DNA from 2 places in the Jatrophihabitans endophyticus genome. Region 1 is predicted to be linked to the other one. Evidence: riboswitches for the same ligand, from Rfam matches in the RefSeq annotation. Region 1 holds a riboswitch; the other holds the start of a gene.
The links. A riboswitch is a leader RNA that binds a small molecule or an ion and turns the genes downstream of it on or off. The one in region 1 is predicted to bind cobalamin.
Positions count from the first base shown of each region.

Region 1 (15,663 bases):
GCGCGTGCACGCTCGTCACCCCGGCGATCACCGAATAGCCGAACTCCACGCGCCCGCCGGCGAGGATGCGGTCGATGACGCGCAAGGTGCTGTCGTAGAGCGCCGGATCGCCCCAGACGAGGAACGCGCCGACCCCGTCCTCGGCCAGCTCGCCGGCGATCGCGTCGGCGAAGCGGTCCGCGCGCGCGGCATGCCAGTCGGCGACGACACCGGTGTAGGCGTCGGCCCCGTCGGGGCGGCGCTCGCGGGGCGGGTCGGCGATCTCGACGACGCGGAACCTGTCCTGGTCGCGGACGTGGCGGCGCAGGATCTCGTCGCGTACGTCGAGCAGACCGGACTTCGCGGCTCCCTTGTCGACGACGAAGAACACGTCGACGCGGTTGAGCGCCGCGACGGCGGCGACCGTGATCTGGTCGGGATCGCCCGGGCCGATGCCGATGACGAGGATCTCGCGCACGGCCATAGTGTGGTGGACGTGCGCGTGCTGGTGCTCGGCGGGACCGGCGAGGCCCGCGACCTCGCCCGTCGACTGGTCACGGCCGGCGCCGACGTCACGAGCTCGCTGGCGGGCCGGGTCAGCCGGCCCGCGCTGCCGGTGGGCGACGTCCGCATCGGCGGCTTCGGTGGCGCTGCCGGGCTCGCCGAGTTCTTGCGCGAGTTCGCGCCAACCATCGTGGTCGACGCCACGCACCCCTTCGCTGCCACCATCTCCGCCAACGCGGCGGCCGCCTGCGCGGCGACGTCCGTCCCGCTGCTCGTGGTGTGCCGCCCCGGCTGGACCGCGCGGGCCGGCGACGACTGGACCCGGGTGTCCGACATCGCGGCGGCCGCCGAGCACGTGCGGACGTCACCGGCAGGCACCGTCTTCCTCACCACCGGACGGCGCGACCTCGCCGTGTTCGCCGACGACGACCGGCACGACTACCTGGTGCGGATCGTCGATCCGCCCGACGTGCCGCTGCCGCCACGCACGACCCTGCTGCTCGACCGCGGCCCGTACGACCTCGACCGCGAGCGCGCGCTGCTGCAGGCGCACGACGTGCGGCTGCTGGTGACGAAGGACAGCGGCGGCCCGCTCACCGTCGCCAAGCTGGACGCCGCGCGCGAGCTCGGCGTCCCGGTGCTCGTCGTCGACCGGCCGCCGCTGCCCGACGGGGTGACCGCCGTCGACACCGTCGACGCGGTGCTCAGTCGGCTGCCGGGTAGCGCCGCGGGGTGAAGACCCGCGGCTCGCCGGTGACGGCCAGCGTGCGCGTCTGCGAGGACCCGACGATGAGCAGGCAGCGCATGTCGACGGTCTCCGGGTCGAGCTCGCCGAGCGTGGTGACGGTGACGGTCTCGTCGTCGCTGCCCACGGCGCGGCCGACGACGACCGGCGTGACCGGGTCGCGATGGCGCAGCAGCACGTCCCGCGCGTCGTGCAGCTGCTGCCGTCGGGTCTGCGAGGCCGGGTTGTAGATCGCGATCGCGAGGTCGGCCCGCGCGGCGGCGTCGAGGCGGGCGGCGACGACGTCCCACGGCTTGAGCCGGTCGGACAGCGAGATCACCGCGTAGTCGTGGCCGAGCGGCGCACCCGCGCGGCTCGCGACCGCCTGCGCCGCCGTCAGCCCGGGGACGATGTCGACGGGCACGCCGGCGTAGCGCTCGTCGGTCGCGGCCTCGAGCACCGCGCTCGCCATCGCGAAGACGCCGGGGTCGCCGGAGGAGACCACCGCGACCCGGCGGCCGCGGCGGGCGAGGTCGAGGGCGAACTCGGCCCGCTCGGCCTCGACCTTGTTGTCGCTCGCGTGGCGCCGCTGCCGCGGGTTGGCCGGGACCCGCGCCACGTAGGTGGAGTAGCCGACGACGTCGTCGGCGGCGGCCAGCACCGCCATCGCCTGCGGGGTCAGCCAGTCACGACCGGCCGGCCCGAGCCCGACGACGTCCACCCGCCCACCGGCCGGCGCCGCCGCGGTCCCGCCGCCCGTGGCGGTGGCGACCGGGTCCTGCGCGGCCTCCGGGCCGGGGACGATCACCAGCGACATGTACGGCACCGAGGCCGGGTCGACGTCCCCGGCCCGCTCGGTGCGCTGCGACGCGGCGGACGCCCGTTCGACGTAGTAGGCGTCCTCGATGCGGCCGGCGTGCTTGAGCGCGTCCTGGACACCGGCGAAGTGGCGGGAGACCTTCATGATCGCGGCGGCGTCGGTCTGCGCCAACCGCTCGGCCAGGACGTCCGGCGGCAGCGTGCCGGGCAGCACGGTGAGCACGTCGTTGCCCTCGACGAGCGGCTGCGCGAGCGCCGCCGCGGCCGCGCTGACCGACGTGACGCCCGGGACGATCTCGGTGCGGAACCGGCCGGCGATGCGCTTGTGCATGTGCATGTACGAGCTGAAGAACAGCGGGTCGCCCTCGGCCAGCAGCACGACGTCGCGGCCCGCCGCCAGGTGCTCGGCGAGCCGGGCGGCGGCGGCCTCGTAGAAGTCGTTGATGGCGCCCTCGTAGCCGCCCGGGTGCTCGGTCGTCTCGGTGGTCACCGGGTAGACGAGCTGCTCCTCCACCTGCCCGTCCCGCAGGTACGGCTCGGCGATCGCGCGGGCGACCGAGCGGCCGTGCCGCGCCGAGTGGTAGGCCACGACGTGCGCCGCGCCGATCAACCGGGCCGCGCGGACGGTCACCAGCTCGGGGTCGCCCGGGCCGAGCCCGACGCCGTAGAGCGTGCCTGCTCCGGTCGGTGCCGCCATCACTCCTCCTCGCTGGCGATCGCGTTCACCGCGGCCACCGCCATCGCGCTGCCGCCGCGGCGGCCGTGCACGACGAGATGCTCCAGGCCCGACGCCGCGAGCGCCTCCTTCGACTCGGCCGCGCCGATGAAGCCGACCGGGATGCCGAGCACGGCGGCCGGCCGCGGCGCGCCGTCGGCGACGAGCTCCAGCAGCCGGAACAGCGCGGTGGGCGCGTTGCCGATCGCCACGACCGCGCCGTCGAGGCGCGGCAGCCAGTGGTCCAGCGCGGCGGCCGAGCGGGTGTTGCCGATCCGCGCAGCCAGCTCGGGCACGCCGGGGTCGGACAGCGTGCACACGACGTCGTTGCCGGCCGGCAGCCGCGAGCGCGTGATGCCCGAGGCCACCATGTGCGCGTCGCACAGGATCGGCGCGCCGGCCAGCAGCGCCGTCCGCGCCGCAGCGACCACCTGCGACGAGTACCCGAGGTCGCCGGCGAGGTCGACCATGCCGCAGGAGTGGATCATGCGCACCGCGACGCGGGCGACGTCGACGGGCAGCCCGGTGAGGTCGGCCTCGGCCCGGATCGTCGCGAACGACCGGCGGTAGATCTCGGCGCCCTCGTGCACGTAGTCGTAGCGGGTCTCAGCCATGCACGGCCTCCGTCCGGTAGCCGGTCCCGGTGGCGACCATCGTGACCTCGACATCGGACGTGCGACCGCACGCCCGCTCGCAACCGACCCAGTGCACCCGCCGGCCGGGATGGGCGCGCAGCCCGCCGGCGGCGTCGGCCTGCACGTCGGCGTGGGCCTTGGCGCAGCGCGGCCGGCCGGCGCACGCGCTCACCAGCCGCCAGGGTGAGGCGGGGTCGGTGACCAGGCCCGCGTCGCCCGGGTCGGCGCCGGCGGTGGGCTGCGGGATCACGACCGAGCGCCACGGGGTGACCCGGACGCGCGGGGCGTGGGCCCCGAGCCACCGCGCCTGCGCCGACGTCAACCGGCCGAGCGGCGGCGCGACGACGAGCGCGACGCCGCCGTCGAGCCGGGCGACGCGACCGAGCGGCGGGGGTCCGGACCGCGCGCGGACGACGCCGTCGTGGCGGCGCTCGGCCGCCGGTCGGCGCCAGGCGCCGCCCGCGCCGGCGAGGAACGTCCGCGCCTCGTCGACCATGCCGCGCGCGACCTCGTCGGGCCGGTCCCCGGCGCCCACGACCCGCAGCACGTCCGGGGCCAGGCCGGCGATGTCGCCACGGCCGTCGTCCAGACCGAACAGGAAGCGGCCGGACAGGCCGTCGAGGCCCGGGTCGTGCCGCAGCCGGTCGTCCAGCGCGCGCACGTGCGCGGTGAGGTCGAGCGGCGCGGTGCGCTCCGGCGGCGCGGTCAGGCCGGCGAGCGGCGACGCGAGCACGTTGCGGACGAGGTCGCGCGCCGGCACCGGCAGCAGCCCGGCCGCGGTCATGCGGCGCGCCAGCTCGTCGGCGCCCGCCGCCGTCATGCCGCGCACCTGGACGTTGCCGCGCGACGTCAGCTCGAGGCGGCCGTCGCCGACCGCGTCGGTGGCGTCGGCGAGGGCGTGCAGCTCGGCGGCCCCGAGCCGTCCGCCGGGCAGCCGTACCCGGGCCAGCAGCCCGTCCGCGGCCTCGATCAGCCGCAGCAGCCCCGGACAGCGGTCCGCGGCGAGGGTCGGCGGGGTCGGCGGCACAGCGGCCGATCGTACGGGGCGCCTGCCGCGCCGCGGACGCGCACGTCACCCTGCCTCCGGTGTCACACGGCCCGTGTGCAGCCCGTATACGCACTGCACACGGGCCGCATACGGGCTGCACACGCGCTGTCGGACACTCGCCGGGGCGGCACCCGCCGGGCCGCCGGTCCGCGCGGCGGCGCCCGGCCACGGCGCCGGTCACGGCGCCGGAGACGGCGCGACCGGCACGGTGACGCTGTGAGACGCTGGGGCGGTACCGGAGCCGCAGGAAGCTGGTGCGAGTCCAGCGCGGTCCCGCCACTGTGAGTCCGATCGTGATCGGGCGAGTCAGGAACTGCCCCGGTGCGTCACAGCCGCCATGCCCGGGCGCGGACCCGGGCCGTGAGGAGCCCCGCGTGAGCACCATCGTCCTGCTGTCGACATCGGACACCGACCTGCTCTCGGCCCGCGCGAGCGGCGCCGACTACTGGCTGGCCAACCCGGCCCGCGCCGACGGCGGCCCCGATCACCAGCAGTCGAGCGGGACGTTCGAGGCGGCCGAGCTGATCGTCGTCCGGCTGCTCGGCTCGCCGGACAACCTGTGCAGCGGGTTCGCCCGGTTCCAGGACGCGGGCAAGCCGATGATCGTGCTCGGTGGCGAGGCGACCCCCAACGCCGAGCTGATGGCGCTGTCGACGGTGCCCATCGGCGTCGCGGCCGAGGCGCACCGCTACCTGGCCGAGGGCGGCCCGGCCAACCTCGCGGGGCTGCACGCGTTCCTCTCCGACACCGTGCTGATGACCGGCGAGGGGTTCGACCCGCCCACCCCGATGCCGTCGTGGGGGCATCTCGACGGTGTCGCGCCGGCCGTGGACGCGGAGCGGCCGACCGTCGCCGTCCTGTACTACCGCGCCCACCAGCTCGCCGGGAACCTGAACTTCGTCCGCACCCTCGACGCCGCGGTCGAGGCGGCCGGCGGACGCGCGCTGCCTATCTTCTGCTCGTCCCTGCGCGCGCCCGAGGACGCGCTCGTCGACACCCTGCGCGCGGCCGACGCCGTGATCGTGACGGTCCTGGCCGCCGGGGGGACGACGCCGGCCGCGGCGCAGGCCGGCGGCACCGACGAGGAGTGGGACGCCGCCGCGCTCAGCGGGCTGGACGTGCCGGTCCTGCAGGCGATGTGCCTCACCTCGTCGCGCGACGCCTGGGTGGAGTCCGACGACGGCCTCTCGCCGATGGACGCCGCCAACCAGGTCGCGATCCCCGAGTTCGACGGTCGCATCATCACCGTCCCGTTCTCGTTCAAGGAGGTCGGCGAGGACGGCCTCACGCATTACGTCGCCGACCCCGAGCGCGCCCGGCGCGTCGCGGGGATCGCCGTGAAGCACGCGCGGCTGCGCCGCATCCCGAACGCCGACAAGCGGATCGTGGTGATGCTGTCGGCCTACCCGACCAAACACGCCCGCATCGGCAACGCGGTCGGCCTCGACACCCCCGCATCCACCGTCGGGCTGCTCGCCGCCATGCGCGACGCGGGGTACGACCTCGGCCGCGATGTCGCCACCGACCTCCCCGGCGTCGACGAGCAGGACGGCGACGCGCTCTTCCACGCCCTCATCGCCGCGGGCGGGCAGGACGAGCAGTGGCTCACCGAGGAGCAGCTGGCCGGCAACCCCGTCCGCATCGCCGCCGCCGACTACCGCCGCTGGTTCGACACCCTCGACCCGGTGCTCCGCGACGCGGTCACCGAGCACTGGGGCGCCGCCCCGGGCGAGCTGTTCGTGGACCACTCGAACTCCGCCGACGGCGAGATCGTGCTGGCGGCGCTGCGCTCGGGCAACGTCGTGGTCATGGTGCAGCCGCCGCGCGGCTTCGGCGCCAACCCGGTCGCGATCTACCACGACCCGGACCTGCCGCCGAGTCACCACTACCTCGCCGCGTACCACTGGGTGCGCGAGCAGTTCGGCGCCGACGCGGTCGTGCACGTCGGCAAGCACGGCAACCTCGAGTGGCTGCCCGGCAAGACCGCGGGGCTGTCGGCCGCGTGCGCCGCCGACGCGGCGATCGGCGACCTGCCGCTCGTGTACCCGTTCCTCGTGAACGACCCGGGCGAGGGCGCGCAGGCCAAGCGGCGCGCGCACGCCACCATCGTCGACCACCTCGTCCCGCCGATGGCCCGGGCCGAGAGCTACGGCGACATCGCCCGGCTCGAGCAGCTGCTCGACGAGCACGCCAACATCGCGGCGATGGACCCGGGCAAGCTGCCCGCGATCCGCGCCCAGATCTGGACGCTCATCCAGGCGGCCAAGCTCGACCACGACCTCGGGCTGGACGACCGGCCGCACGACGCCGAGTTCGACGACTTCCTGCTCCACGTCGACGGCTGGCTCTGCGAGATCAAGGACGCGCAGATCCGCGACGGGCTGCACGTCCTCGGCGGCGCCCCCGTCGGCGAGGCGCGGGTGAACCTGGTGCTGGCGATCCTGCGGGCACGGCAGATGTTCGCCGGCGCCCGCTCGCTGCCGGGCCTGCGCGAGGCGCTGGGCCTCGTCGAGGGCGCCGGCGTGGACGCCGACGAGCACGAGGCCGAGGCCCGCCGCCTCGTGCAGGCCCTGGAGGACGCCGACTGGTCGCCCGCCGCCGTCGACGGGCTGGCGAGCGGGACCGTCGCCGACGTGCTGCGTTTCGCCGCCACCGAGGTCGTGCCCCGCCTCGCCGGCACCGCGGCCGAGATCGACCACGTCCTGCACGCGCTGGCCGGTGGCCACGTGCCCGCCGGCCCGTCCGGCTCGCCGCTGCGTGGACTCGTGAACGTGCTGCCGACGGGGCGGAACTTCTACACCGTCGACCCGCGCGCGGTGCCGTCCCGGCTGGCGTGGGAGACCGGGCAGGCGATGGCGAACTCGCTGCTCGAACGCCACCTCGCCGACACCGGCGAGTACCCCGCGTCGGTCGGCCTGTCGGCGTGGGGGACGTCGGCGATGCGCACCAGCGGCGACGACATCGCCGAGGTGCTGGCGCTGCTCGGCGTCCGGCCGGTCTGGGACGAGGCGTCGCGTCGGGTCAGCTCGCTCGACGCGATCCCGCTCGCCGAGCTGGGGCGGCCCCGCATCGACGTCACCGTGCGCATCAGCGGGTTCTTCCGCGACGCGTTCCCGCACGTCGTGACGATGCTGGACGACGCGGTGCGGCTGGTCGCCGACCTCGACGAGCCGGCCGAGTCGAACTTCGTCCGCGCGCACGCGCAGGCCGACCTCGCCGAGCACGGCGACGAGCGCCGCGCGACCATCCGCATCTTCGGCTCCAAGCCCGGTGCGTACGGCGCGGGGCTGCTGCCGCTGATCGACGCGCGCAACTGGCGTGACGACGCCGATCTCGCCGAGGTCTACGCGGCGTGGGGCGGCTTCGCCTACGGCCGCGGGCTGGACGGTCGCGAGGCCCGGCCGGACATGGAGACGGCGTACCGGCGCATCGCGGTGGCGGCGCACAACACCGACACGCTCGAGCACGACATCGCCGACTCCGACGACTACTTCCAGTACCACGGCGGCATGATCGCGACCGTCCGCGCGCTGACCGGCCGGGCGCCGCGCGCCTACATCGGCGACTCGACCCGTCCGGACACCGTGCGCACCCGGTCGCTGGCCGAGGAGACCGCGCGGGTGTTCCGCGCCCGCGTCGTCAACCCGCGCTGGATCGATGCGATGAAGCGCCACGGCTACAAGGGCGCCTTCGAGCTCGCCGCCACCGTCGACTACCTGTTCGGCTACGACGCCACCGCCGGCGTCGTCGAGGACTGGATGTACGAGAAGCTCGCCGACAGCTACGTCCGCGACGCCGACACCCGGGCCTTCTTCGAACGGTCCAACCCGTGGGCGCTGCACGGCATCACCGAGCGGCTGCTCGAGGCCGCCGAGCGCAAGCTCTGGGACTCCCCCGACCCCGAGACGCTCGACGCCCTGCGCCGGGCCTACCTCGAGACGGAGGGCGACCTCGAGGACCGCTGACCCCGCCGAGCGCTCGGTCGGCATCCCGACCGGTCGCCGTCCGTGCGACCACCCGACGGGTGCGTGACCACCCGGCGGTGGATGGGGACCCTGAACTACGGGGGCCCGGTGCAATGTCGGACCCGTCTGCTTGGATCGGCGGTGTCGACTCGGCACGCCCGAGCCCGGCACTCCTACGCATCAAGCCGCGGTGCGCACCCGGATCGAGCCGGAGGCTCCGTGCTGCGCCCACGTCGTATCGCCGTCATCGCCCCCTCGCGTTCGCCGCTGGCCGAACCGTTCTCCGGCGGGCTGGTCGCGCACGTGTGGGCCCTGTGCACGAACCTGCTGCAGCGCGGTCACGACGTCACCGTGTTCGCCTCGCCCGGCAGCGACCCGCGGCTGCCGCTCAGCGACATCGCCCTGACCGGGCCGGTGCTGTCCGAGGACGCCCGCGCGGACGTCTCGATGCCGCCCGACGTCGTCCTGGACGAGCACCACGCCTACCTCAGCGTCATGATGCAGCTGGCCGCGCAGCCGGGACGCTACGACGTCGTCCACAACCACAGCCTGCACCACCTGCCCATCGCGATGGCACGCTTCGTCTCCACGCCGATGGTCACGACGCTGCACACGCCACCGACGCCGTGGCTCGAGAGCGCCGTGCAGTCCGGCCCGCGCACCGCGATGCGCTTCGTCGCGGTCAGCGAGCACACCGCCGGGCGCTGGCGGCCGCTGCTCGACCACGTCGACGTCGTGCCCAACGGCGTCGACCTCGCGCGCTGGCCGGCCGGGCCCGGCGGCTGCGACCTCGCCTGGACCGGGCGGCTCGTGCCCGAGAAGGCGCCCCACCTGGCGATCCACGCCGCGCGCCGCGCCGGTCGCCGGCTCGTCCTGGCCGGCCCCGTCGACGACCGCGACTACTACAAGCTCGAGATCGAGCCGCTGCTCGGCGACGACGTCGTGCACGCCGGCCACCTGGACCAGGCGGCGCTGTCGGAGCTGGTCCGCACGTCGGCGGCCGTCGTCGTCACCCCGGTGTGGGACGAGCCGTACGGCCTGGTCGTGGCCGAGGCGCTGGCGTCCGGCACCCCGGTCGCGGGTTTCCGTCGCGGCGGCGTGCCCGAGGTCGTGGACGACAGCTGCGCCCGACTGGTGCGCGGCGGCGACATCGCGGCGCTGGCCGGTGCGATCGACGAGGCGGTGCTGCTGCCCCGCGCCGCGGCGCGGGCCCGCGCCGAGCAGGCGTGCTCGCTGGAGCTGATGATGGACCGCTACGAGGCGCTGCTCACCGGGGCCGTCGCGGCATGACCGCCCCGGCCCGCACTCCCGCACCGTGATCGGCTACTACGTCCACCATCACGGCAGCGGGCACCTGACCCGCGCGAGCACCGTGGCCGCCGCGTGCGCCGAGCCGGTCGTCGCGCTGTCGTCGCTGCCCGAGCCCGCGGCGCACCCGTTCGCGGGCTGGGTCACGCTGCCGGCCGACCCGCCGCTCCCCGGCGCGATGGACGCCGACGCCGGCGGCGCGCTGCACTGGGCCCCGGTGGAGTCACCGGGCTACCGCGCGCGGATGCGCCGGCTCGTGGAGTGGGCCGCGGCCGCGGGGCCGCGGCTCGTGGTCGTCGACGTCTCGGTCGAGGTGGCGGCGCTGCTGCGACTGACCGGCGTGCCGGTCGCCGTCGTCGCGATGCCCGGCGAGCGGGACGACCCGGCCCACACCCTCGCCTACCGGCTGGCGACGGCCGTGCTCGCGCCGTGGCCCCGTGAGGTCTACGACCCCGCGTACCTGCGGCCCTTCGCGGCCAAGACGACGTGGACGGGCGCGCTCTCGCGCTTCGACGGCCACCCGGCGCCGCCGGCCCCGCAGCCGGGCCGGCTGCTGGTGCTGCTCGGCACCGGCGGCACCGAGGTCACCGGTGCCGACGTGGACGCGCTCGCGGCCGCGACCGGCTGGCCGACCCGGGCCGCCGGGGTGGCCGGCCGCCCGCGCAGCGAGGACGTCCTCGCCGACCTGCACGCCGCCGAGGTCGTCGTGACGCACGCGGGGCTGAACGCACTCGCCGAGGTGTCGGCCGCCCGGCGGGCCGCGGTGGTGTTGCCGCAGTCGCGCCCCTTCGCCGAGCAGCACGCGACCGCCGCCGCGCTCGACGACGCCGGGCTGGCCGTCGTGCTGCCCGGCTGGCCGGCGGCCGAGCGCTGGCCGGCGGTCCTGGCCGCCGCCCGCGAGCGGGGCGGCGCGGGCTGGGCCCGGTGGAACGACGGGAGTGGGGCGCGGCGCTTCGCCGCCTGCCTGGCCCGCACCGCCCTCGTCGGGGCACCGGCGTGACCGCCCGGACCGCCCTCGTCGCCGGCCGCACCGCCGTCGTCACCGTGGTCTCCGGCCGGCACGCGCACCTGCGCACGCAGCGCGAGTTCCTCGCCCGGTGCGTCCCGGCGCCGGCCGTGCACGTCGTGGTCGCGATCGACGACCCGCAGGTCGCGGCCGTCGTCGACGCCCGACCCGACCTCCCCACCGAGCTGCTCACGCTGCCCACGACCGGTGCCGGACTGCCGGTGGCGGCCGCCCGCAACGCCGGCGCGGCGGCGGCGATCGCGGCCGGCGCCGACCTGCTCGTCTTCCTCGACGTCGACTGCGTGCCGGCTCCCGACCTGCTCGCCCGGTACCGCACCGCGGTGGCGACCCGCCCGGACGCGCTGGTCTGCGGCCCGGTCACCTACCTGCCCCCCGCACCGGACGGCGGGTGGACGGCGCCGGCGCTCGTCGCCGCCCGGGCGCCGCACCCCGCCCGCCCCGACCCGCCGGCCGGTGCGGTCGAGGAGGTCGCGCCCGAGCTGTTCTGGTCGCTGTCGTTCGCACTCCCGACCTCGCTCTGGGCGCGGCTGGACGGCTTCCACCCCGGGTACGTCGGCTACGGCGCCGAGGACACCGACTTCGCCGCGAGCGCCGCCCGGGCCGGCGTGCCGACCGCGGTCGCGGGCGGCGCCGATGCGTTCCATCAGCACCACCCGGTCAGCCGGCCGCCGGTCGAGCACCTGGACGACATCCTGCGCAACAGCGCGGTGTACCTGCGCCGGCACGGCGAGCTGCCGATGGCCGGCTGGCTGGCCGCATTCGCCGAGCGCGGGCTGATCACCGCCGACCGGCCGCCGCGGCGCACGGCCGCGGTGCGGGTCGCGACGGTCCCGGCGCGGCACGACTACCTCGACGCCGTGCTCCCGCCGACGGTCGAGCGGGTCGCGACCGAGCGCGTCGCCGGGTGGGATCCCGACCCGTTGCTCGACCCGTCGGTCTTGCGCGAATCCGCGCAGGACGTCGACGTCGTGCACCTGCACTTCGGGTTCGACCATCTCGCGCCGGCGGACCTGGCGGCGTGGCTGCGCTGCCTGCGCGAGCTGCGGCTGCCGCTGGTCGTGACCGTCCACGACCTGCGCAACCCGCACCACCCCACCCGCGACCGGCACGACGCGCACCTGGCGCTCGTGCTCGCCGCCGCCGACGCGGCACTGACGCTCACCGACGGCGCGGCCGCGGAGTGCGGAACGCGGTTCGGCCGGCGGCCCGAGGTCGTCGCCCACCCCACGCTGCTCGACACCGTCCCGGCCCGGGTGGACGCCGCGACGACCGTCCTCGTCCCGCTCAAGGGGCTGCGCGGCAACGTGCGCGACCCGCTCGACGTCGTGCGCGCCGCCGCCGAGGGCGCGGCGGCCGCCGGCGGACGGGTCCGCGTGCTCGTCGGGCCGACCGTGCTCGACCGGCCGGAGCTCGCCGGGCTGGCCGCACTGGCACCGGACCTCCCCGTCGACCTCGACGTCGCCCCCTACCTGCCGCACGACGAGGTCGTCGCGCGCGTCGCGGCCGCGCACGCCGTCGTCCTGCCCTACCGCTGGGGCACGCACTCGGGCTGGACGGAGCTGTGCCGCGACCTCGGCACGCACGTCGTCGCGCCCGACTGCGGCCACCACCGCGCGCAGTGGGACGCCGTCACGACCTACGGCAACGACGAGCAGCGCGGGCTCGACCGCGGCTCGCTGCGCGCCGCCGTGGCCGCGGTCTGCGCCGCGCCCCGCCCGGCCGCCGCGGACCGCCGCGGGCGCGAGGCCGAGCGCGACCTCGTCCGCGCGCACCACGACGCGCTCTACCGCCGGGTGACCGGGCGATGACCGATGTCGTGCACCTCGTCGTCGGGCCGGCCGAGCACGGCGTCGTGCGGCACGCGCGGCTGGTCGCGGCCGCCTGCGGGCAACGCACGCTGCACGTGGCGTCGATCGACGAGCTGCCCGCCCGCCCGGACGCCGACGTCGTCCACCTGGCCTGGACCGACCGGCTCCTCGGCCCCGCCCTCGACGTCTCCGGCGCGGCCTTCGAGCGCGTGGCGGCGTGGGTCGCCGCCGCCGGCGCCTCCCTCTCGGTGACCCTGCACGACGTCCCGCACGACGACAGCGACCTGCAGCGGCGGCGCCGGGTGCTCTATGCCCGGGTGATCGCCGCCGCGCGGGGGGTCGTCGTCAACAGCCGCACCGAGCTCGCCCTGGTCGAGGGTCTGCCGCCCGGCAGTCTCGACGCCGTGCACTCGTTGCGCGCCGTTCCCCTGCCGCTGGAGCCCGCCCACCCGGCCGAGCCCGGGGGCTCGCCGTTGCCCCCGGCCAGCGTGACCGTGCTCGGCTTCGTCTTCCCCGACCGCGGCTACGACGAGGTCGTCGCCGCGCTCCCGCCGGGCAGCACGCTCGCCGCGGTGGGGCGCGCGTCGGACGGCCACGACGACCTCGTCGCCCGCTACGCCGCGCAGGCGGGCGAGCGCTGGCTGCTCACCGGTTACGTGCCCGACGACGCGCTCGCGGCGTATCTGGCCGATGCCGCCGTGCCCGTCGCCCCGAACCGCCGGGTGACCGCGTCGGCGTCGATCAACACCTGGCTGGCCCACGGCCGCCGACCGCTCGTGCCCGCCTGCGCGTACACGCGCGAGCTCGCCGCCGAGCGCCCCGGCGCGGTGGAGCTCTACGACCCGGACGACCCGGACGCGCTGGCGGCGGCGGTGCGCGCCGCCCTCGCCGACCCCGGCCGCACCCGGCTCGCCCCCGGGACGCCGCGCGGCCCGGCGGTCGCCGACGTCGCCGCCGGCTACCGCGAGCACCTGGCGGCCTGTGCCCCGCCGGCCGTCCGGCACGCCGACGGCCGGCCGGTCGTGCCCGGCAACCGCTGGGACCTCCTCGCGAGCGAACCCGCCGACCCGCCGTCGGTGAGCGTCGTGATCCCGTACTACGACGCGCAGCGCGAGCTCGACCTCGTGCTCACCGGTCTCGCCGCGCAGGACCACCGCGGCGCGCTCGAGGTGGTCGTCGTCGACGACGGCTCCCCCCGGCCACCCGACGTGACCGCGGCGGCGGGCGTGCCGGTCCGCGTGCTGCACCAGGACGACCAGGGCTTCCGCGCCGCCGCCGCCCGCGACCTCGGCGCGCGAGCCGCCCGACACGACGTCCTCGTCTTCCTCGACGGCGACACCGTCCCCGAGCCCGGCTTCGTGCGCGAGCTGACCCGGCTGCCCGCGCGGTGCCCGGACGTCCTGGCCGTCGGCCGGCGACGCCACGCCGACCTCGCCGGACTCCCGGCGAGCGCCCTGGCCGACTGGTGGCACGGTCGTGTCAGTCCCCCCGAGCTGACCGAGCCGGCGTGGCTGCGGGACGCCTACCGCGACACCGCCGACCTGCTGCACGCCGACCGCCGGTCCTACCGCTTCGTCATCAGCGCCGTGCTGTCGATGTCGGCCGAGCTGTACCGGCGGGCCGGCGGCTTCGACCCGCGGTTCGTCGGCTACGGCGGCGAGGACTGGGAGCTCGCGCACCGGGCCCGCAACGCCGGCGCCGTGCTCGCGCACGTGCCGGCAGCGGTGGCCTGGCACGACGGCCCCGACTGGGCCGACCGCGGCGACACCGACACCCGGACCGCGGGCAAGGACCGTGAGACGCTCACCCTCGCCGCGCTGCTGCCCGACCCCGAGTCCCGCGGCCCCGGACCGTGGCTGCCCTACCCCTCGGTCGTGGTCCGGGCGGGGTGCGTGGGCGACGTCGACGCGCTCGCGACCGTCCGCTCTGCCCGGGCGGCCGGTGCCGACTGCTCCTTCTGGTTCGCAGCGATCGACGGGCCGGGCGCCGAGCACGTCCTCGCCGGGCCGGGTGTCCAGCTGGGCGACCCACCGGCCGACGTCCTGGCGCGGGCGTGGTGCCACGCCGAGCTCACCGCACCGGCCGACCTCGCCGACCTCATGACGCTCGCCGCGCTCGCCGAGCGTCACGGCCGCGTCGACACCCCGGCCCTGCGGCTGCGCTCGGCGCGATCGCTCGCGCGGGCCCGCGGCGACGACGCGCTCGCCGCGCTGCTGTTCGGGCGGCACGAGCGCACCGCCCCGGCACCGCGGCCGGGACGCGACCTCGCCGGCCGGCTCCGGCCGGCCGTCGCCCCGGGGGGTCAGCCGTGACCGGTCAGCCGTTCGTAGGCGCCGACCTCGGTGCCGAGCGTCCACTCGCCGATGCCGGTGAAGGTGGCGAGGACGTCCTCGTGCGACCAGTCCTCCTCGACGTGCACCTCGTACGGATTGCCCTCGATCTCGTGCTGGGGGTAGTGCACGATCGGGATCGACAGGTAGACCGCGCGGCGCGCGACCGCCGCGCACCGCTCCCAGACGGCGATGCCCTCGGCCCGGGTCATGTGCTCGACGACGTCGCCCAGGATCACGACGTCCGCCGCGGGCAGCTCGGCGGTGCGGACGTCGCCGATGACGATGCCGTCGTAGTACTCGGACAACCGGTACGTGGTCACGTACGGCTCCCACACCTCCAGGCCGACGATGCGCTCGATCGGCAGGCCGGCGAGCAGCTTGGCGTACGTCCCCACGCCGGGGCCCACGTCCAGCACGGTGAGCGGGCCCGTCCGCGCGAGCGCCGCGATCCGTGCCCGCGTCCAGTCCTTGCCCTCGGTCGAGCTCATCGGCATGGCGGCAGTCTGGCAGCCGGGTCGCCGCTCGCCCGGCGCCGGGGGGCCCGGTGAGCGGGCGGACGGTCGTGGTGTGGGGCAACTGCCAGGCCGCGCCCGTCGCCGACCTGCTGCGGGTGCCGCTCGCCGCGGCCGGGTTCGCGGTCGTGACGGTGCCGCCGGTGTACCTGGTGACGCCCGCCGAGCTCGCCGCGGTGCACACCGCGGTCCGACGGGCGGCGGTGCTGATCAGCCAGCCGGTGCGCGAGGAGTACTCCCACCCGGGCTGCGGCACGGCGGCGCTGGCCGCGCAGCTGCCCGCCGA
Region 1 covers NZ_FQVU01000004.1:380,103-395,765, reverse strand. The annotation lists gene cobF (precorrin-6A synthase (deacetylating)) at 1-457, opposite strand, end outside; gene BUE29_RS16405 (cobalt-precorrin-6A reductase) at 476-1,219, shown strand; gene BUE29_RS16400 (precorrin-2 C(20)-methyltransferase) at 1,188-2,723, opposite strand; gene BUE29_RS16395 (precorrin-8X methylmutase) at 2,723-3,355, opposite strand; gene BUE29_RS16390 (hypothetical protein) at 3,348-4,403, opposite strand; cobalamin riboswitch at 4,634-4,760, shown strand; gene cobN (cobaltochelatase subunit CobN) at 4,799-8,389, shown strand; gene BUE29_RS16380 (glycosyltransferase) at 8,609-9,679, shown strand; gene BUE29_RS16375 (glycosyltransferase) at 9,705-10,697, shown strand; gene BUE29_RS22870 (glycosyltransferase family 2 protein) at 10,694-12,532, shown strand; gene BUE29_RS16365 (glycosyltransferase) at 12,529-14,844, shown strand; gene BUE29_RS16360 (class I SAM-dependent methyltransferase) at 14,835-15,359, opposite strand; gene BUE29_RS16355 (WcbI family polysaccharide biosynthesis putative acetyltransferase) at 15,410-15,663, shown strand, end outside.

Region 2 (15,663 bases), on a different contig from region 1:
CGACGGCGTGAACCTCAACCAGCTCGCCGACATCCTGGGTGTCAACGCCTCGACGGCGATGCGCACCATCGACAGGCTGCTCGCCGCGGATCTCGTCACGCGAACGGAGAATCCAGCCAACCGCCGTCAGGTGCTCCTCGGCCTCACCAAGCAGGGCGCCCGGCTGGTGGCGAGGGTGACCAGTCGCCGGCGCAAGGAGATCGCCCGCATCGTCGCCGCCGTCCCGGAGCGACAACGCGGGCCGCTCGTCGCGGCGCTCCGGGCTTTCGCCGACGCTGCCGGTGAGCCGGACCCCAGACCCGACGCCGTCTCGGTGTTGGGTTGGTGAGGCCGCCGACATGACCTGGTCACCCACACGAGCCTGCCGGCGCGATGACGCCAGCTTCGGCGGCGGGCGATGAGTGACAGCACCGCACTCAGCTGGCGATCACGGCGTGCTCGCGGTGCGGCCCCTACACGGCGCATCGAACTGGTACGCGCGGCGTGGGGCGGTCTGCTCCTCGCGGTCCCACACATGGTCCTCGGCCCTACGGAAGCCGGACGCGAGGACCGTCGGGCGGTCGTGGTCACCCGCATGCTGGGCGGCCGGCACCTGACGCAGGCTGCCCTGTCAGGCATCCGCCCGTCCTACGAGGTGCTTGCAATGTGGGTGTGGGTCGACGCCGTGCACGCAGCCACCGCAGCAGGCCTGGCCGGCAGCGACCGGGCTCGCGCGCGTGCTGCCCTTGTCGACACCGTCGTCGCTGCCGTGTGGGCACTGGCCGGCTATCACGATCTCAGCTCGGCACATCCGGCCGGAGACCGCCACCAGCGACGGCGCGACCAGCTCGCGCGAACCGTGTTGGACGTCGTACCCGGCGGGCGCCTGCTGCGCCGCCGACCCGACATCCACCGATCCAACTCGTGAGGAGGGTCACCCATGACCTCTTCGCCCGACGACATCCCTGAGATCCTCATGCCTCAGCGGTGGCAGACCAATGCAGCCGTGCGTACCTACGAGAATCGGCGCGTGAAGAGAAGCCACTCGACTCGACCGGCGAGGCGGGAGTTCAGGTAGCGGTCGGCGAGACTCTCCGGTTCGTCCTCGAACGCGCGCGCCGCGATCTCTTCCATCTCGTGACGCGTCATGGGTCGAAGCTTGCCGTCCTCGTCCATGGCGTACACGGCTGATGGTCCCTTGTCGTGGTCAGTCGGTGGGCAGGGCAAAGGTGCGTTGCCGTGTTTGCGTCAGGCCAGGCGGAAGTGATCCTGCAGGCCCGTCAGCTCAAGCAGCCGGAGGACGGTGGGGGAGGTGTTGAGCAGCGTCAGCTCCGACTTGTAGTCGCGGGTCAGCTCCTCCTGCGTGCGGACGAGCATGCCCAGCCCGACGGAGTCGATGAAGTCGACGCCGCTGAGGTCGATCGCGACGAGGGTCGCGCCCGCCTCGGCCTCGGCGGCCGCCGTCTCGTACACGCGGTAGGCCTCGCGGGCATCCATCGTGCCGTGCACGGTCAGGGTTGCGACGGAGTCGGCGCGGCGGGCGGTGATGTCCATGGTCACGGTGTGCCCGGCTCGACGATGCCGATCTCCTGCCGTTGCGACTCGGAGAAGCAGCGCTCCGCGCATCCTGCATGCCTGGAGTGACGCTCCGGCACGGGGCCGCGGCCGAGCCGTTGGCGACCAGGATCGACATATGGGGCAGCCCCGACGAATCGCGTCGGCACGCGTCAACCGACGTTAGAGTCGGCGCGGGCGGGGGCATATCCGCGCCGTCGAAGTGTGGCTCTGGACCTTGGGAGGGGACGGATGAGCCGACTCAGTAGGGCAATTCTGATCGTGGCGTCGTTGGCGGCCGCGGCGGTGGTGGTGCCGGCGACCGACAGCGTCGCGGGCGTCAGCCGCCATGGACCCACATCGTTCCTGACGGTCGCCGGCGCCGCCGGTGAGCCGATCACCCAGGGCAAGGTGTGGACCTTCGACGACACCGACGGCCTGTTGCAGTTCTCCGGCAATGAGGGCCGGCTGACCTGGCGTCTGTCGACTCGCTATGGCGACGGCAACACCGACTACGAGGTGGAGCTGGCCGCGCCTGTGGGCGGACAGCTCACGACCGGCACCTACACGAACGTTGCCCGTGCCGGCTTCAACGGGACGCACGCCGGTCTGTCGGTCTCCGGCCAGGGGCGGGCGTGCAACACCCTCACCGGCAGCGTGTTGATCCGCTCGATCACGACGAACCAGTTCGGCGGCGTCACCGAGCTGGACGCGTCCTTCACGCAGTACTGCGACGGGTCGAAGGTGCCGCTGAACGGCAGCCTGCAGTACCACGCCCCCGTGCGGCACGCGGTGACGCTGACCTCGTCGCACCCCGTCACGGTGCTGGGCCAGCCGACGACGCTCACCGCGCAGGTGCACCGGGGCTCGTCCGTCTTCTTCTATGACGGCACCAAGCGCATCGGCCGGGCCAAGGCAGACTCGTTCGGGCTCGCACGCCTGACCACGGCCACGCTCAAGGCCGGCACCCACCAGCTCACCGCGCGCAGGGGCAAGCACTCGTCGGTCCGGGTGCGTCAGCGCGTCGACGGAAGCGCGACGTCGTTCTGGTTCCGCTCCGTCGGCGGCGACGGACTCGCCACCGGCGCCACTGCCGCGTACACGCCGACCTCGAGCCAGATGCCGATCTCCGCCACGACGAGAAAGATCACCGTCGACGTCGGCGGTGACGCCTCGTGGGACGTCGTCGTGCAATCACCGACCCGCACGGCACTGCGCCCCGGCACGTACGAGCACACGCAGCAGGGGCCGACGGCGACGTCCGCGGGCGTGATGATGTACGGCGGCGGCAACGCCTGCGACACCCAGAGCGGCTCGCTGCACGTCTCGTCGCTGCGGGCGAACAAGCGCGGCGTCATCACCGCCGTCGCCCTCAGCTTCGCCGTCTACTGCAACGGCTCTGCCTACCCGCTGCGGGGAACGCTGCACTACACCGCAGCCTGACGACGCGGCCGGCGCGCTCGGAGCTCGAGTGCGCCGGCCCAACTCGAGCGATGACCTAGCGCGACTGCCGATGCCCGGGCGCAGTGTCTGCCACCCCGAGGCACAATCTTGTCGTGCGGCTCGGCGGCGATCTCGACTCCCACTACCTGCCTGGTGATGAGTACAACCAGCCCCACTACCGGGTGAGCTTGTGGACCGGGACCACCGAGGAGTGGGTCGAGATCTACGAAGCTGACGTGGACGAGGTGCTCACGTGGGTCGCTGCCCATTCCGACGGACGGGCAGCGACCATCTGGGCACGGATCGCCTTGCAGGGCGGCGAAGATCAACAGATCATCGACGTCCGACTGCGCGGGATCGATCCCACTGGGTACGACGAGGATTACCCGCCCTGGGCGGAACGGGTCGGTTCGCCGACTGCCCGTCCGGATGGGGCTGCGGCGGAGGCCTCAGCCACGCGGATCAGCGAGTAACAGCCGCAGCTGGCCGGCCGCCGCGGGCTGCTGAAGCCGACGAACACGCGTCCTAGTCGTCTGGCCAGAGGCAATCACCGCGGGCGACCGCGGCGACGACGACCTCGGTCACCTCGATCAGGATCGCCTTCGCCGACACCGGCATCACGAAGAGAGTTCGCGCGGATCTGAACGAAGTGGCAGGGGCGTCGACCGTGATCTTCCATCCGGTGTCACCCCATGCCTCGAGGTTGCGTCCCAGGTACTGCGCCACGGAGCCGAGATCAGAGCCCATGGCCAGTTCGCCGGCCCCGGCGAGCGGGGCGTTGCGGACCACGTTGACGTAGTACAGCTCACCCTGCGGTGAGTAGACGTCGACCCGCGCGATCAGCTGTGCCGACAGCCGCTTGCGCCGCGGTCGACGACGATCGGTCCGCACCCGCCACCGCGGTGCAGGCAACGCGCGTTCGTCATCCACGCCCGCAGTATCGCCCGACCGCGAGCGGAACGTCACTGAGCGCGGACGCGGGCACCGGACCAGATCGACCAGCCGCCCAACCCGAGGTACAACACCCCGCTGGCACGAGTGCTCGTGCCGAGCAGCCGGCGGCTGCTCCCAATGCGTTGGCGCAACGCACCGGCGAGTAGGGCGTAGATCGAGTCCGAGAGCAGTCCGACGACGCAGAACACGGCGCCGAGAACGACCAGTTGCCCGGTGACGGAGCCGGAGCCACGGTGCACGAACTGCGGGAAGAAGGCGAGGAAGAACAGCGCGACCTTCGGGTTCGACAACTCCACGACCACGCCCTGGACGAAGGCGCGGCGCCTGCGGCTCGCGATGTCGCGCTCGTCGCTCGCGGCTTGCGCCGGCGGTTGCTCGCCGATCCTCCCGCCGGCCCGCCACGCGCGCACACCGAGGAACAGCAGGTAGGCGCCGCCGAGATAGTGCAGGGCCGACAGCGCCGGGGCGGAGGACGCGAGCAGCGCGGCGAGCCCGAAGGTGGTGGCGACGGCATAGGCGGCGGCGGCGAGCGCGCACCCCAGCGCCGCCGCCAGTGCCACGCGCCGCCCGCCGCGCAGACCCTGCGCGGTGACGTACAGGTTGCTGGGGCCGGGAACCGCCGCGAACGCCGCGACGACCAGCACGAACGTCGTCAGCGTCGACAGCGAGGGCACCGCCCCAGTCTGCCCCCGTCGAAGGCGTTGCGGGAGTACTCCGTCACGTCGCCAGGGACCGGGCCATGCAGACCGACGACGCGCTGTCGACGTAGGGGCCGAACTTCGCGATCGGCTCGAAACCGTGCCGGGCGTAGAACCGGATCGCGGCGTGCTGGTGGACGCCGGTCTCGAGACGGACGAGGTGCGCCCCGGCCGCGGCGGCGTGGTCGAGCAGCGCGGTGATGACCGCCGACGCGACGCCACGTCCGCGGTGCGAGGGGAGGACGTAGAACCGCTTCAGCTCGGCGGTGCCGTCGTCGGCCACCTCGACACCACCGACGCCGACGTAGGCACCGTCGTCCGACGCGCCGACGAGGTGGACGCCGCCCGCTTCGAGTCGCTCGACGGAGTAGCCGAACATCTCGCTCTCGTCGTACCCGCTGGAGGCCAGCTCGGCGGTCAGCGCGTCGACGAGCGGCAGGACGTCACGAACCGAGACAACGGCGACCTTCACCTGTCGCACTCTCACCGACCACTGTTTCGGCGCGGTTACCCGGCGCCCGCTCGTCCGTCCGGGAACCGCTGCGACCATGGACCCATGAAGTTCCGCGCCGGTCTGCACGGCACCGTGAACGCGGTGCTGGGCGCGGTCTTCGCGCCGCTGTTCGCGGCGCTCGCCGTCGTGTGCGGCATCCAGGTCTCGCGCGGCAGCGACGTCGGCTGGTCCTGTGCCGGCGGCATCCTGGCCCTCGTCAGCTGCCTGGTGATGGCCGCGGTGCTGGTCGGCGGTGTCTCGACCTGGCGGACGGTGATCCTCACGCCCACCGGCCTGTCCCTTCCCGGCTTCACGCTGCGCCGCGGGCTGTATCGCGACGACGTGCCACTCGCCGACATCGCCGTCGTGGAGCTGAGGTATCGCTCGGAACCGCGCAACGGTCGCTGGCAGCTACGCGTCGTCCGGCGGGACGCGACGGCGCTGTGCTGCGACAGCATCACGAGCTCGCGCAGCTCCGCCGGCGCCGGTGGCACGTCCGCCATGCGGTCGGTCGATCGGCTCCGGGTCGCGGTCGAGGACGCGCAACGACGCGCGTGACCGACCTGCCCGGGCTAGCAGGTGGGCGAGTGGCAGGGGAAGAGCTTCTTGTACACCTTGTGCGTGGCCGCGACGCTCTTGTTGATCTCGAAGTGCATCGGGTCCTTGCGATGCTGGTAGTCGCCGCCCCATCGGATCACGCCCGAGTAGCGCTTGAGCCGCTTGTGAATGGCCGCGATCTGCTTCTTCGTGAACGAGTGGGCCGCGGTGGTGTTCAGTGGGTGGCGGGTCGCGTTGAGGTCGATCGCGGTGCCCGACGCGTGGTTGGAGTACGTGGTCTGGGAACCGCGGATCTTGCGGTACGACCAGCCGTAGTCGTCACCGGCCTTGTAGAGACTCAGCTTCTCGACCTGCTTGTTGTACCAGTTGGCGAAGTCGACCAGGAGCACGCCGGCGTCGCCCTTGCGCAGCAGCAACCCGTGCTTGGTGCCCGGCACCTTGTAGGTCGCCAGCTTCGACGAGGTCGACTTGGTGATGACCGTCCAGCCGTTCTGCGACTTGGCGGTGGCGGCCGATGCCGACGTCGCCGAGGCGATGAGCAGCGCCGCCGAGGTCAGGAGTCCGAGCAAGGCCGCGAAAAGCTTCGTGCGCATGGCAATCCCTCCGAATCGGTCATCGTCGTGACCTGCGGGTCATAGTGCCGAGAACCGTCCGTTATGGGAAGGGCGGGTCGGGACGTCGCCACATCAGCAGGTAGCGCCAGAGCAAGCAGCCGGCACACGTGCACACCGGGCAGCACCACCCGGGCCTGCTCGCGCACCTGGCGCGTGGTCAGCTCGGCGTCGCGCGTCGGCATGCGCCGGTGGTCGGGATCGTGGCGCAGGGGCGAGCCCGGCCGGGTGCGGTCGCCTCCGGCGGCCAGTACGAGACCGATCAGGTGGTGCCAGGTCGAAGCGACCAGTTCGACGGGCAGCTCGCGCGGCAGGTCGCGACGCGGCAGGGCGACGACGGCCAGCACGCCGCCGGGGCGCAGCGCCTCGGCCAGCCGGGCGAGCGTCGCGGCGAGCGGCAGGTGGTGCAGTGCGGTCATCGAGACGATCGCGTCGTAGTGCCCGGCGGGCAACGGAACCGTCGTGACGTCGGCCAGCCGGCAGTCGACGTTGTCGGGCACGCGGCGGCGGGCGGCGTCGATCATCGTCGGGTCACGGTCGAGGGCATCGACGTGGCGGACGCGGGCGGCCAGCGCACCGGCCAGCCGGCCGGCCCCGCAGCCGACGTCCAGGACGCGCTCGGCGCCCGCGGGCACGGCGCGCAGCAGCAGCCGGTCGTAGTAGGCGTTGTGGTCCCACGGCAGCACGGGTTCATCCTCCCTGGGACGAAGGGGGCGAGAGCGACGTTCTGGCATGATCGCCGCCGTGGGCGGTCCCGCGCATCGAAACCTGCGGACGCGCACGACCGGTCTGATCCTCGCGCCGGCGCTGGCGATATCCGGGTGCGCCGGGGGTTCCGCCTCCCGGGGCGGTGACACCATCGCCGGATCACGCAGCGCACCTGCATCGACGCCCACCACCTCGTCCGCGTCCCGCAGCGTCGGTTCGCCGGACCGAGACGTCCCACCCCGGTGCCACCGCGGCGAGGTGCTGGCGGTCGGTAGGTCGGCTCTCGATGCAGCTCTCGGCCGGCGTTACCTGGCCGTCGACGTGCGCAACTGCACGGGCCGTCCGGTGCGGCTGACTCGACCGGTCGTCACCGGGGTGACCGCCGCCGGCCGCAGCGGCGCGCTCCGGGTCGTGCCGACCCCCGTTGCGCATCGGCAGGAACGAGCGTTCATGCTCGGGCCCGGTCGGACGGCCTCGGCCGGGTTGTCGTGGCGGGCCGAACCGCGCGACGAGCGCATCCGCGAGCTCCGCATTGCCGCGACCCCCGCCGACCCCGCGCACGTCGTGCCCCTCGATCTGCTGGAGCTACGGCTCACCAGTCGCCTCGACTACTACCCGTGGGTGTCGCGACCCAGCGACGTCTTCTCCTGACATACCGGCGGCGTACGGATCGGGTGCCGTGTCACGCGGCCAGGTGACCACCGGCTGGAACTCGTGATCGCGGGCGTCGGCCGCCGAGGTGGCGACGTGATCATGTCGGCACACCGACCGATGCGCATTGACCGGATCGGCGCGGGGCTGTTACGGTGCGCTCGGCCGGGCAGCCGCCCGTGCAGCAAGACCAGCCCACGCAGGGGAAGCCGGTGTGAACCCGGCGCTGACCCGCAACCGTGAGCCGCGCAGCGATGCGAGGCGAGCCGGAATGCCTGCCGGGCTGGGTGGTCAGTGTCTCGTCGCGGTAGCGAGACGGTGCCCGGCCCGTTCGTCGGTCGTCGCCGTGTCGCGTTGCGAGCACTCCGAACGAACGGACGTCGCTCATGACTCCCTGCCCCACCCGCCGGAGCCGCGCCGTCGCGGCCGGGGTCATCCTCCTGCTCGCCGGTGCTCTGATCACCGCGGCGCCCGCCGGTGCCAAGCCCGCCAAGACCACCAAGCCCGCCGAGCCGAGGAAGACCACGACATCCGTGAGCGCGTCACGCGCCGTCGCGGGCGCGCCGCTCGCGCTGACCGCGAGGGTCAGGCCGCGTCCGACGGGCGGCACGATGCGCTTCACCATCGCCGGCAGGACGCCGAAGACGTGCGCGAAGGTCGCGGTGCGCGCCGGGTCGGCGCGGTGCGCCGCCACCGCCCCGGCCGCGGGCCGGCGCACCGTCACCGTCCGGTACTCCGGGGTGCGAGCGAGCGCGAAGTCGAAGCATCGGGCCTACCGTGCGTCGAGTATTCGGCGCACCGTCACGGTGGCGGCGAGACCCGGCACGACCCCGAAACCGGCGGCCGGCACCATCGTCGGCAGCACCGGCTCGTGCACCACCAGCAAGGGCGCGCTGGTGGCGGTCAGCTTCGCGACGTGGTCCGGGCCGATCGTCCGTGGCTGCGACACGACCCCGACCACCGGCATCGACCTGCTCGACACGGCCGGCTTCACCACCGCCGGCACGCAACACGACGGCCCGCAGTTCCTGTGCCGTATCGGCCATGCGCTGTTCGACAGCGGCACGCAGTACCCGAAGCCGGCCACCGAGTCGTGTGTGAGGACGCCGCCGGCGAGCGCGTACTGGTCCTACTGGCTGGCGCCGAAGGGATCGAACACCTGGTCTTATGCGCAGTTCGGCGCATATTCGCAGCGGACGATCGACGGCGACGTCCAGGCGTGGACCTACGGCGCCACCGACGTCGAGGGCACCACCGGCAAGCCCGCCTTCACGCCGAACCAGGTGCGGGCGGGATCGAGCGCGACGGCGAGATCCGCGCCGGCTGCGCAGCGAAGGGCTGCGCCCGCGCCGCGCGCCGACGTCGGGAAGGCGACCGACTACCTGCTCACCGCCCCCAACAGTGCCGGCGACGGACCGCAGCTCAAGGACGGCCACTACTACGACCAGTACGACCTCGGTTTCGCCGACTACGGGTTGACCGTCGACGCGGTGTACGCGCTCGCCGCGTCCGGCTCGGACGACGCCGCGTTGCGTCGCATCATGGCGTTCCTGGACAGCGCCGGAACCGACGGCAGCGACCGGTCGATCAACGACTACACCGGCGTCGGCACGGAGTACGCCGGCGGCGGCTCGGTCGGCAAGGTCGCGCTGGCCGCACTGATGACCGGCTACGACCCGCACGCGTTCGCCGGCCACGATCTCGTCGCGACCCTGGCCGAGCTGGTCTGCACGAAGGCGATCGATAGCGTCTGCGCCGCGCCCGGCAACTACCGTTACTCGCCGTCGACCTTCGCGCAGGCGCTGCCGATCATCGCGCAGCTACGCGCCGGCGACGCCAAGGGTGCGAAGCGTCCGATCGCCTACCTGGAGAGCCTGCAGCACGCGTCGGGGGCGTTCCCCAGCGTGCTGCCCGGCGCCGACTCCGAGACCGACAGCACCGGCATCGCCGCGATGGCGCTCGCCCTCGTGCCGGGCGCCGAGGCGCGCACCCGGCTGGCGAAGGCGCTGTCGTGGCTCGCTTCGCAGCAGACCGCCGACGGCGGCTTCCCCGGCGCGGCCGGCGACTCGACCAACTCCGCCGCCATCGCGATCCAGGCGCTGCGGCTCGACGCGCAGACCTACGCGACCCGGATCGAGCGAGCCGAGGCGTTCCTCGCCGCGGCGCAGAACGCCGACGGCGGCTTCGACGTCGACGCCGACGCCGACGGCTCGGACATGCGAGCCACGACGCAGGTGCTCGGCGGTGTCGTCGGCACCCCGTTCGGCTCCGTGCTCGACGACCTCGACGCCAAGGACGTCGGTACGTCCGGGGCCACCTACCTCGTCGACCAGCTGACCGGCGGCGACCACTACGAGACGGTCTACGACGGGACGGCCTACCCCGACCAGGGGCTCACCGCCGACGGCGTGTTCGCGCTGCTGGCCACCGGCGGGCACGCCGCGTCGGTCTCGGCCATGACGTCCTACCTCGAGAAGCAGGTCGACGCGTACGCCGACCCGACCGGGGCGAACTTCGGGCCCTACAGCGGGTCACTGGCCAAGCTCGCGCTGGTCGCCGAGGCCACCGGCGGCGATCCGCACTCCTTCGGCGGGGCCGATCTGCTCGCAGTGCTCGCCGCGAACGTGTGCACCGAGGCCCAGGGTGCGGGGCAGCCGTGCGTCGCGGTCGGCGACTTCCGCAACAACTACGCCACGGTCTCGCAGGCGCTCGGAGTCCTCGCCCTGCAGGCATCGCCGGACGACGGTGACCATCTCGCCGCCACCGACCCCGCCGTCGTGCGGCTGCACCAGCTGCAGTGCGACGACGGCGGCTTCGCCAGCACGCTGCGCAGTGCCGGGGACGGCTGCACCTCCGACGTCGACACCACCGGGTACGCGGTGCAGGCGCTCGCCGCCGTGGCGGGTACCGACACGTGGATCGGCGCGGCGCAGCACTACCTGCAGGACCGGCAGCGCACGACCGGTCTGTTCCCGGGGGCAGCGGGGGACAACGCCAACTCCACCGCGCTGGCCGCCGACGCCCTGCAGTCGCTCGTCACGGCCCTGACCAGCCCCACCGCGGACCCGCCGCAGCCGCAGACGATCACGCCGATCGCGCCGTGGCAGTCGTCGCTGCGCGGCCTGCGTTCGCTCGCGACCCCGGCCGGCGGCTTCGCCCTCACCGGCGGCGCGGCGCCGGACCTGCGCGCCTCCACGCAGGCGGTCGCCGCGGCGGCCCAGCGCAGCCTGCTGGAGCTGTCCGGCGCGACGATCCTGTCGCTGCCGCGTGCCGCGGCTGCCGACCCGCCCGCCGTCCCCGGCGGCGGCTCGAGCTCCGGCGGAACGCCGTCCGGCCCCGGCACGACCTCCTCGGCGGCCGGCCACGGGAGCGGCAGCCCGGGCACCGAGACCTCCGGGGCCGTGCCGAACGGCGACTCGGCGTCGCCGGTCGCCGACGGTGCGGCGGGCACCGCCGACACCGGCGTCCCGACGCTGACCCTGCTGCTGTGGGCGGCCGCCCTGCTCACGCTCGGCGCGGCCCTGAGCGTCGCCGCCCGCCGCGGCGCGCGCCCCGGGCGTGGCGGGACGCACCGATGACGGCGTGGCGGCGCTCCGCCGTCCTCGGCGCGATCGCCGTCGCGCTCGTCGTGGTGGTCGGTCCGGTGCTCGGGTCGCCCGCCGCCCAGGCGAGCCCGGTCGGCGACTGCGGGCCGAGCACGGGAACCGTCGTCGCCGTCGACTACTCGCACTGGGACGGCCCGATCGTGCGCGGCTGCGACCTCGACAGGCCCGCGTCCGGCATCGCCCTGCTGAACGACACCGGGTTCCGCACCACCGGCACGCAGCACGACGGCCCGCAGTTCCTGTGCCGCATCGGCAACCAGGCCTGGGATCACGGCACCCAGTACCCGACGCCGAGGGACGAGGCGTGCGTCCGGACGCCGCCGGCCTCGGCGTACTGGTCCTACTGGCTCGCCCCGAAGGGCAGGAACAGCTGGTCGTACAGCCAGTTCGGCGCGTACGCCGACAAGCCCACCGAGGGCGAGGTGCAGCTGTGGATCTTCGGCGGCACCGACATCACCGGCGCCGACGGCGACCCGGTGAACGGCTTCCCGGTGTGCACCCCGAACTCGCTGCGTGCCGGCGGGTCCGCCTCGACGTGCACCCCCACGGGCACCGAGGCCGGCCGGGGCGTGGGCCACGGCGGGTCGAGACGGACGGCCGCGAGCCGGACCGCCGCGGTCGGCCGCGGTCACGGCGGGGCCGCGGACGGGCACCGGACGTCGTCAGCCGCCCGGCGGGCCGAGCCGACCGCGACGCAGGCGGGACGGTCGACGGCCCGGGCCTCGACCGCGCCGCTCGCGCCGACCGCCGGCCGCAGCGCCGCCACGCACGGCACCGCGACGACGGCAGCGGGTCGGGCCGTCGCCTCGTCCGCGGCCGGCTCGTCGCTCGGCGCGCGGGCCGCGGGCAACGTCGTCGACGCGCGTCCTGCGTCGACGACACGGCCGCCGGCGGGGTCGGCGGTACCGCTCGTCGTCGGCATCGGCCTCGCCGCCGTGCTCGCCGTCGGCGCGGGCTGGGCCGTCCGGCGACGGCGACGCCTCGACACCGACCAGGGCTGAGCGGGTGCCGACGGCGAGCGCCCTCGCGACCGCGCGCACGCCGCGGCAGCTGCACCCGGTGGCCTGGTGGAGCTGGGCGATCGGAATGGCGGTGGCGGCGAATCGGACGAGCAACCCGCTGCTGCTCGTGCTCGTGCTGGCCGTGCTCGGCCTCGTGATCGCGTGTCGTCGTAGCGACGCGCCGTGGGCGCGGGCCTTCCAGTACTACCTGGTCCTCGCGCTGGTCGTGATCGTGACGCGGGTGGTCTTCCGCGCGGTGTTCGCATCCGGGATCCAGCCCGACGACCACATCCTGTTCTCGCTCCCGCACCTCGACACCCCCGACTGGTACGCCGGCATCCGGCTGGGCGGTGCCGTCTCGCTGGAGGCCACGCTGTCGGCCGCCTTCGACGGTCTGCGGCTGGGGACGCTGTTGTGCTGCGTGGGAGCGGCGAACGTGCTGGCCAACCCCAAACGGGCGTTGCGGGTGTTGCCGGGCGCGCTGTACGAGCTCGGGGTCGCGGTGGTGGTCGCGCTGAGCGTCGCCCCGCAGCTGGTCGAGAGCGCGCAGCGCGTCAACCGTGCGCGCCGGCTGCGCGGCGGCCACGGCAGGGGGTTGCGGCCGCTGCGTTCGATCGTCGTCCCGGTGCTGGAGGACGCGTTCGAGCGCTCGCTGCGCCTCGCCGCCGGCATGGACTCGCGCGGGTACGGCCGCGTCGGTGACGTGAGCCGGGCCCGTCGGCGGATCACCGGACTGCTGCTGTCGCTGGGGATGTGCGGCTTGTGCGTCGGCGTGTACGGGCTGGTCGACCCGACCGTGCCGCGGCTGCTCGGGCTGCCCGCCGTGGCGACGGGCGTGCTGCTGTGCGCGGCCGGCCTGCACGCGGGCGGCCGACGGGTGCAGCGCACCGCCTACCGCCCGGATCGTTGGCGCACGCCCGAGTCACTCGTCGCCGGCGGCGGCGTCGTGTGCGCGACGGTGATGTTCCTGACCGTCGGCTACGACCCGACCCAGCTCAACCCCGGCCTGTACCCGCTCGCCTTCCCCTCGCTGCCGCTGCTGCCGGTGGCCGCGATCCTGGCTGCCGGGGCGGCCGCCCTGACCGCGCCGCCGCCGGTGCGCCGGAGTCCGGCGCCACGTCCGGGCAGCGGCGCGGCCCGCGATCCGCGCGCGGCCCGACCGAGCCGAGCCGGCGACGAGTTGGCGGGGGTGTAGATGATCGAGTTCGACCACGTCAGCGTCACCTACTCCGGCGGCACGACCCCGGTCCTGCGGGACGTCTCCCTGCGGGTGGACGAGGGCGAGCTGTGCCTCGTCGTCGGTCGCACCGGCTCGGGCAAGTCGACGCTGCTCGGGGCGATCAACGGCCTGGTGCCGCACTTCACCGGCGGGACGCTCGCCGGCAGCGTCCGCGTCGACGGACGCTCGACCGCCGACCACCCGCCCCGGGAGCTCGCCGACGTCGTCGGTGTCGTCGGGCAGGACCCGCTCGCGTCCTTCGTCACCGACACCGTCGAGGAGGAGCTGGCGTACGGCATGGAACAGTTGGCCGTGCCGCCCGCCGTGATGCGCAAGCGGGTGGAGGAGACTCTCGTGCTGCTCGACCTGGTCGAGCTGCGGCACCGCGCGCTGCACGAGCTGTCCGGCGGGCAGCAGCAGCGGGTCGCGATCGGTGCGGTGCTCACCGCACACCCGCGGGTGCTCGTGCTCGACGAGCCGACCTCGGCGCTCGACCCCACCGCCGCGGAGGGCGTCCTCGCGGCGATCACCCGGCTCGTCCACGATCTCGGCGTGACGGTCGTGCTCGCCGAGCACCGGCTCGAACGCGTGGTCCAGTACGCGGACCGGGTCGTGTTCGTCCACGGCGACGGCACCGTCACCGACGACCTCCCGGCCGCGGCGTTCGAGTCGACCACCGTCGCCCCGCCCGTCGTCGAGCTCGGCCGGCTCGCGCGCTGGCGGCCGCTGCCGCTGTCGGTGCGCGACGCCCGCCGCCGCGCCGGCCCGCTGCGTGACGCGCTGGCCGGACGGCCGCTGCCGCCGGCACGCACCGGCACCGCCGGTGGCTCGATCGCCCTGACGGCGGGCAACGTGGTCGTCCGCTACGCCGACGTCGTCGCCGTCGCCGGGGTCGACCTCGACGTGCCGGCGGGGCAGGTCGTCGCGCTGATGGGGCACAACGGCTCGGGCAAGTCCTCGCTGCTCTGGGCCCTGCAGGGCGCCGGCCGGCGTCACGACGGCACCGTCGACGTCGCCGGTCGCGACCCGCGCCGGCTCGCCGTGGCCGAGGCGCGCCGGCTCGTCGGCCTGGTGCCCCAGACCCCGGCCGACCTGCTCTACCTCGGCTCGGTGCGGGCCGAGCTCGCCCAGGCCGACCGCGAGGCGGGCGTCGACGCGGCGACCGCGGGCGGCAGCGCCCGCGCGCTGCTCGACCGGCTCGCACCGGGCATCGAGGACGAGCTGCATCCCCGTGACCTGTCCGAGGGGCAGCGGCTCTCGCTCGTCCTCGCCGTGCAGCTGCGGGCGGCGCCGCGCGTCGTGCTGCTCGACGAGCCGACGCGCGGCCTGGACTACTTGGCCAAGCAGGCACTCATCGGCATCGTCGACGCGCTGGCCGCCGAGGGGCGTGCCGTGATCATCTCGACCCACGACGTCGAGTTCACCGCCGCGGCCGCCGACCGCGTCGTCGTCCTCGCCGAGGGGGAGGTCGTCGCGGACGGCCCGACCGCGGAGGTCGTCGTCGCGTCGCCGGCGTTCGCGCCGCAGACGGCGAAGATCCTCCGGCCGCTGCCCTACCTGACGGTCGCCCAGGTGGCGCGGGCGCTGCCGGGAGCGGCGTCGTGACCGCGACGACGCCGGCACGCCGCGCGCGGGCGGTGCGCATCCCGCGCCGGACCGTGATCAGCGTGACGCTCGCGAGCTTCGTCGGCTTCGTGGCCTTCCTGTGGCCGTTCCTGGTGGACCCGGGCCGCTTCGACGACCGGACGATGGCGCCGCTCATGTTCGGCGGCCTGCTCGTGCTGGTGCTCGCCGTCGTGTTCAGCGAGATCGCCGACGGCGGCATCGACGCCAAGGCGGTGGCCATGCTCGGCGTGCTGTCGGCCGTCAACGCCGCGCTCCGCCCGCTCGGCGCCGGGACCGCCGGCATCGAGACGGTGTTCTTCGTGCTCGTGCTCGCCGGCCGGGTCTTCGGGCCGGGCTTCGGCTTCAGCCTCGGCTGCACGTCGCTGTTCGCGTCGGCACTGCTCACCGGGGGCGTCGGGCCGTGGCTGCCCTACCAGATGTTCGGCTGCGCGTGGGTCGGGCTGTTCGCGGGCCTGCTGCCGCGGGCGCGCGGCCGGGTCGAGATCGCCATGCTGGCCGGTTACGGCGCGCTCTCGGGGTACTTCTTCGGATTCATGCTCAACCTGTCGTTCTGGCCGTTCTCG
Region 2 covers NZ_FQVU01000002.1:981,878-997,540, forward strand. The annotation lists gene BUE29_RS09855 (MarR family winged helix-turn-helix transcriptional regulator) at 1-328, shown strand, start outside; gene BUE29_RS09860 (hypothetical protein) at 563-907, shown strand; gene BUE29_RS22460 (hypothetical protein) at 994-1,164, opposite strand; gene BUE29_RS09865 (STAS domain-containing protein) at 1,228-1,533, opposite strand; gene BUE29_RS09870 (Ig-like domain repeat protein) at 1,786-2,976, shown strand; gene BUE29_RS09875 (hypothetical protein) at 3,090-3,449, shown strand; gene BUE29_RS09880 (hypothetical protein) at 3,502-3,906, opposite strand; gene BUE29_RS09885 (LysE family translocator) at 3,939-4,604, opposite strand; gene BUE29_RS09890 (GNAT family N-acetyltransferase) at 4,648-5,100, opposite strand; gene BUE29_RS09895 (hypothetical protein) at 5,185-5,679, shown strand; gene BUE29_RS09900 (M15 family metallopeptidase) at 5,694-6,272, opposite strand; gene BUE29_RS09905 (class I SAM-dependent methyltransferase) at 6,233-6,976, opposite strand; gene BUE29_RS23110 (DUF4232 domain-containing protein) at 7,023-7,649, shown strand; cobalamin riboswitch at 7,795-7,946, shown strand; gene BUE29_RS09915 (prenyltransferase/squalene oxidase repeat-containing protein) at 8,036-11,227, shown strand; gene BUE29_RS09920 (hypothetical protein) at 11,224-12,255, shown strand; gene BUE29_RS09925 (CbiQ family ECF transporter T component) at 12,260-13,450, shown strand; gene BUE29_RS09930 (ABC transporter ATP-binding protein) at 13,451-15,079, shown strand; gene BUE29_RS09935 (ECF transporter S component) at 15,076-15,663, shown strand, end outside.
Region 2: another riboswitch for cobalamin. It lies ahead of BUE29_RS09915 (prenyltransferase/squalene oxidase repeat-containing protein); the one in region 1 lies ahead of cobN (cobaltochelatase subunit CobN).